2 regions of the Clostridiisalibacter paucivorans DSM 22131 genome follow, and region 2 is predicted to be linked to the other one. Evidence: a T-box and tRNA genes for the amino acid it is inferred to sense, from the RefSeq annotation. Region 2 holds a T-box; the other holds one or more tRNA genes.
The links. The T-box of region 2 lies ahead of alaS (alanine--tRNA ligase). A T-box ahead of a tRNA ligase gene usually reads a tRNA of that ligase, here a tRNA-Ala.

Region 1 (3,438 bases), on a different contig from region 2:
GTACTGGTAGAAGAACTATAATTTGGAATTTTACATGTCATACCTATAAGATTACCATTCATATTGTAAGCTATAAATAATTTTTTAATCGATTCATCAATCCAACCTAAATACACGTTCTTTGAATTTTGTGCATTTAGATTTGGTAGCTTTAATTTCTTTTCTTTTTTAAACAATTTATTAATTTGTGCATTTGTAATGATTGGCATACCATATACATATTTATTTAGCTCAGCTAAATATTTATCAATGTAAAGTGGTTCATTTATTTTACTAATATCAAGTATATTTTTTTCTTCCTCAGATAAATTTGGAAAAATACGTAATATTTTATCCTGTATATACTCTTTATTTGCTTTAATAATATTAATATCTATGCAATTTCTAAAAGTATTATTTAAATCATATAAACATTTTTTTATATGATTATACTCCTGTTTTTTTATAAAAGTTTTCATAAAGTTTAGCACCTCTTTTCTAATTTATATCATCTTTACTATTCATGTAAGTAAATAAGGTCTTACTTTCAAATTTATTTTACTATTACCTTACTAACAAAAAAATGATTATTATTACTCCAAATGAAAGTAACAATAATCATCCTAATTTAAATCATACTATATATTCATAACTTTTAATTCCGAAACTTGTTTTAAATTAGAAATGATGACCTTCACTTGATTGACACAATGAAATCATAACATGATTTAAAACAAGCATTCAATCTAATAAATAATTCTGTAATAATTATGAGTATTACAGACGTTTTTCTTGACTTATTATTCTTCTTATACTCTTTTCTGATAGGTAATACTCTTGAGCTAATTTATCAACAGTAGTACCTTCAATATATTTTATATAAATCTCATTATTTCTTATCTTGAGACTATTTTTTATACCACTATTTTCTCCCCACGCCTTATGGTTTTCTTTTTTTCTGGGTACATAAAGATATTTTCCATCTACATATTCCTGTATTATTTTAACAATTTTCTCTGGTAACACATCTTGTGCTTTTGCATATTTCATTTCCTTACTCCTCCACTTTTATCATAGTATTAAAGCAAAGAATACTAAAAAGCTATGTGTTACAGAGCCTAAAACTTGCACGCAATTTCAGCTAACTTAACAGCTTAGGCTCCAAACAAAGCATAGCTGGCTTTGTGGTAGTCTTTGCAAGGAGCAAGCTGATTTAGAATTGAATGTATCGATGACCTTCATAAAAACACCCCCCATACATGATGATTATTATATCATAATTAACATTAAATATATGCATAAGTATATAATGTTACTAACTAGAAAGAAGTATAGAGATAACTTTGACAAAGGTATACAGAAGAATAAAATAGAAAAACTTATTTTTGAAAAAACAAGATTCATATTAGAAAAGAGGACAGTTAAAGTTCTTACATAAAACTTAACTGTCCTCTTTTCATGGTTTCTTTAATTAATTATTGTACATCATACATACCGTGACTTTGCATATAATTAAATATTTTTTCACCATGCTCTTGTTCTTCTTTTTGAATATGATTTAACACTTTTCTAATATTAGTATCTGTGAATTCAAATATTGCTGTATTATAGGTAGAAGAAATATATTTTTCTGTAGCAAGAAGATCGGTACATAAATCAGCATCACTTTGATCTTTCATTCCGCTTTGGCTCATGGACTGATTTTGTTGATTTTGCATACCTTGTTGCTGTTGTTGGTTGACATTTGGAATTTGACCATCCATAATTTGATTGATGGTATTAAGATGTTCTTGCTCTTGATTACCAAGTTGAGTAAAAATTTGTTTTAGTTGAGGATCTTTAGCTTGGTTTGCATAATTACTATACTTTTTTATACACAATTCTTCATGACTCTTTTGATCTTCCAATAAGTATCTTTCTTTTTGAGTTAAATACATTTTGAAACACCTCCAATTTTAGAATGTGTAAAAAAAGTGGTATTATACTAAAAATCAACAAAAATATAACTAATTTGATTCTTTACTTATAACCCTGTCTCTTAGACGAGATGAAAAGAATATAAAATATGATGGATTATGCAAAGTATATGATGATAAAAAAAGACATACCTTGAATCAAGGTATGTCTTTTAATCATACAGAACTTATGGTGGAGATAAGGGGACTTGAACCCCTGACCTCCTGACTGCCAGTCAGGCGCGATCCCAACTTCGCCATATCCCCATTTTTATCATAAGTATATTATACTTACAATTTATTGTTTTGTAAACCCCATTTATGTATTATTCATCCTCATCATCTAATGCAGATAATACTTGAGCCATCTTAGCCATATCTTTAATTTTGCTTATACTTTTGGTGTCTTCTCCAACAATAAGAGGCGCAAATTTTTCTATCATATCTTCTAGTGCTAACTCTTTTTTACCATCTTGTAAAGTTTTAATCCCTTCAATTAATCCTTTATATTTGTCTATATTAAATGCAATCTCTATTATTGGATATATACTCTTTATATTACTCTGTGGAAAATCTTCATCAAGGATATCTATTATTTTTTCAATTCTTTTATTTTTAGATAAAGTAGTATTAATTTTTATGGGGTTATTATCTTTTTTTACTTTAACTATTTCCATTAGATTGATTGATTTGTCAATTGTATCATAGATAGGTATAAATACTTCCATCAAATTGACCATGGGTTCAGGAAGATAAGGTCCTATTCTTCTTACTGTATGTAGTTTATGGTGTAAATCATTGATGCTATTTATGCCAAGTTTGCTTTGAATAGATTGAAAAGCTGGAAAAATATCTTTTTTAAGTAGAGGAATTGAGATAATAACTAATGGTAATAGTGGGAAAGGAGGGGTCTTGGTTTTTAAATTTGAAACAGGTTTATTATTTTGTAAAGGTACTAATTCATTCATTATACTACCTCCTTTTAAAGGCGATTTATATACAATGCTTACATTTCATATTATGCTAAAAGATAAAATGTGTTACATAAAATTTTTAATATACTAATTATGTTTTAATCAATATCACTACTTTAATAGCATTTATCCTAAAGAGTAATATACTTTAAATATGTAACATATGTATTAATAGTTAGTATATTAAACTAAAAAATAAGGGAGGAATTGTCTTTGAGAAGAAGGAGAAGAGATATGGATAAAAACGTAAATAATCACAAGAATGCAAATGTTGAAAATGATAAAAAGAACATACCTGATATGGAGAAGGTAATAGAAAAATTTAAAGAAACTGCAAATCCTAATGAAGAACAGATGGGAAAACTTAAAGATATGGCAGATAAATATTCTGGAAAATCAGAAGATGAATTATTTATTGAGATAATAAATCTCAATAAAAAATTATCAGAAGGAGAAAATAAAGAAGAATTTATGAAGAAAATAAAAAAATTACAAAGAATAAGGCCTTTATTAAATGATGATCAGAAAAA
Region 2 (3,438 bases):
AGCTCCCATTTCTTTAGCCTCTTCTAAAGTCTTTTCTAATACTAATACTTCCAAAGATTCAAATATTTTATCATTAACTATTTTTTCTATTTGTTCTATTTCCTTAATTTCTAGTCCCTGGAAATGAGTAAAATCAAATCTTAATCTTTCGTCAGTAACTAAAGAACCTGCTTGGTTAACATGCTCCCCTATAACTTCCTTTAAAGCTTTATGCAATAAATGAGTAGCAGAGTGATTTCTAGCTATGCTATACCTCTTTTTATTGTCTACAGATGCAACTACTTTTTCGTTATTACCTATTTTTCCATTTTTCATAACAACAAAATGTAATATTTTGTCATCAGATATCTTCTTTGTATCTTTTACTATACCCTTTCCACAGTTATTATAAACTATACCATGATCACCTATTTGTCCTCCACTTTCTCCATAAAAAGGTGTCTCTTTAAGTATTATAATTCCTTCTTCTCCTTCTTTTAATTCTTCTGATACTTCATTTTCTTTAATTATCATAAGGGTCTCTGTCTCCAGTGATAATTTGTCATAACCTTTAAAATATGTCTCTGTACCTATAATTGATGATAGATTCTCTTCTATCTTCCATCCATTATCATCACTATCTCCTCTAGCTTTTCTAGCTCTATCCCTTTGTTTTTCCATTTCTTCATTAAATGCACTCTCATCTATGGATAACCCTTCTTCTTCTAAAATTTCCTTTGTCAAATCCAATGGGAAACCATATGTGTCATAAAGTTTAAATGCCTTAATTCCATCAAGTTTATCTAATTTCTTATCTGTTAATTCTTTAATATATTCTTTTAATATGTTTAGTCCCTGGTCTATAGTCTCTTCAAATTTTTCTTCCTCTATTTTTATAATTTTAGAAATTTGAACTTCTCGTTCCTCTAATTCTTGGTATTCTTCCTTCCAATTATCTATTACTAATTTAACCATATTATATAAAAAATTATCTTTTATGCCTAATAATTTGCCATGCCTAGATGCTCTTCTAATAAGTCTTCTAAGCACGTATCCTCGTCCTTCATTACTTGGTATAACACCATCAGATACTAAAAAAGTTATAGCTCTTAAATGGTCTGTTATTACCCTTATAGACATATCATCTTTTTTGCTCTCTCCATACTTTACTCCTGACAATTTTTCTACTTCATTAAGTATTGTACTAATAGGTTCAATTTCAAATATATTATCAGCTCCGTTCATTACAGCTGCCAGTCTCTCTAGTCCCATACCTGTATCTATATTGGGATTGGGTAATGGAGTGTAATTACCTCTATCGTCTTTTTCAAACTGTGTAAATACTAAATTCCATACTTCAACATATCTGTCACATTCACATCCAGGCTTACATGTTGGACTACCACAAGTATATTCTTCACCTCTGTCTATATATATCTCTGAACATGGACCACATGGTCCAGTTTCTAACTCCCAAAAATTATCTTCTTTTCCTAATTTAACTATTCTTTTGCTGGGTACACCTATCTGTTCATTCCATATTTTATAAGCTTCTTCATCATCCTTGTATACAGAAACCCATAAATCTTCTTTAGACACTTCCATTCTTTCCGTCATAAACTCCCAAGCCCATCTTATGGCTTCTATTTTAAAATAATCACCAAAAGAAAAATTTCCAAGCATTTCAAAAAAAGTAGCATGTCTATCTGTCTTACCTACATTATCAATATCACCTGTTCTTACACATTTCTGACATGTTGTCATTCTTTTTCTTGGTGGCTCTTTAGCTCCTGAAAAATAAGGCTTAAGAGGAGCCATACCTGCATTTATAAGTAACAAGCTTTTGTCATCCTTAGGTACCAATGGAAAACTTTTAGCTGCTAAATGCCCTTTTTCTTGAAAAAATTCTAAAAACATTTTTCTCAATTGATGTAATCCTAATTTTTTCATTTACATACTCTCCTTTTATTTTAGATTTTCTATATGTAAACCAAATAAATATTTACAAAAAACAAAAAACTGTTCCGAAATATAGGGACGAGATAACCCGCGGTACCACCCTATTTACTATGGAACAGTCTCTTTATTATATAAGGAATTAATCGTAAATTCCTCATATACTTACATTTAAACTCCAGGGTAGCTTCGATAGATTAATATAGATACTTCTCAGCCTAGAGTATCTTCTCTGAAATATTAAAAACTTATCTACTAATCCCCTTCATAGTATTTTATATTAATTTTTTATAAATAATGTCCAAACTATATTCAGTATTATATTAACATAAATTAGATTTGTCAACATTCTATGTTTTAAATCGTTATTCAGTTAGCTTTTCAATTGAAAAATTGAATAATATCCTTAAAACAGCAACTACAGGTACAGCTAATAACATACCTAATATCCCCATTAAACTTCCTCCTATAAGTAAAGAAACTATAACTACTACAGGGTGAAGTCCTACACTCTCTCCCACTATCTTAGGAGAAAGTATATTTCCTTCTATCTGTTGTATAACAATAAATACTACTATTACCCATATTATTTTAGACGGATCTTCTAAAAACGCAAACATCACTGCAGGTATTATACCCATTATAGGCCCAAAATACGGTATTACATTTGCTATTCCTGCAATTATACCTATAATTAAAGAAAAATCTATTCCCAGTATCAACAATCCTATGGCTGTAGCCAGTCCTACAAAAAAAGCAACTATCAATTGACCCCTTATAAATTTACCTAAAACCAAATCAACATCCTTTGCTATTCTTATAATATCTTGGCGATAATTTTTAGGAATCATAAGATATAATTTTTGTTTAAACAGTTCTTTATCTTTTATAAAATAAAAAGATAAAATTGGTATTAATAAAAGACTAAAGGTTTTTGAAAATATACCTACAATTGTAGTAGTTATATTTTCAACTGCAGATATTAATACACTTTGAATATTTCCTAAACTATCATCAAAACTTGTTTTTATCCCTTCAAATCCCGCAGGAAGATTATTTATATTATCAGAATAAAGTCTGTATATATTATTAAATGCAATATTTATCTCTTTAAAATAAGAAGGCATTAACTCTGCCAATTTTTTAAACTCTTGTACTATAGCAGGGAATATTGAAATAAATATTAACACTAGTACTAAAACAATACTTACATATGTAATCAATACTCCCCAAACCCTCTTTATTCCTTGTTTTTCCATCTTATTTACCAATGGATTTAATACATAAGAAAAAATAATTGAAAACAATATAATAAATACCAATTCACCTAAAATATCAGTATTAACAATCATCTTATTAATTAGATATATAGATAATAATATTAATGCTATTAAAATACCTTGCTTCTTAGATATACTCAATTTTTTCTTGTTTCCTACATAACTATTGCCAATATTTACAATAAAATATATGCCTATCAATAGTAATATAACGATTAAAATA

Region 1: it encodes a tRNA-Ala, which carries the amino acid that the T-box ahead of alaS (alanine--tRNA ligase) is inferred to sense. The anticodon was not compared.

What each region holds. Positions count from the first base shown of each region.
Region 1 covers NZ_JHVL01000029.1:11,489-14,926, forward strand. The annotation lists gene Q326_RS0109265 (elongation factor G-binding protein) at 1-458, opposite strand, end outside; gene Q326_RS0109270 (CD3324 family protein) at 757-1,029, opposite strand; gene Q326_RS0109280 (spore coat protein) at 1,455-1,916, opposite strand; tRNA gene Q326_RS0109285 (tRNA-Ala) at 2,126-2,201, opposite strand; gene Q326_RS0109290 (hypothetical protein) at 2,261-2,902, opposite strand; gene Q326_RS0109295 (hypothetical protein) at 3,122-3,438, shown strand, end outside.
Region 2 covers NZ_JHVL01000005.1:85,696-89,133, forward strand. The annotation lists gene alaS (alanine--tRNA ligase) at 1-1,929, opposite strand, end outside; T-box leader at 2,010-2,213, opposite strand; gene Q326_RS0103695 (AI-2E family transporter) at 2,301-3,438, opposite strand, start outside.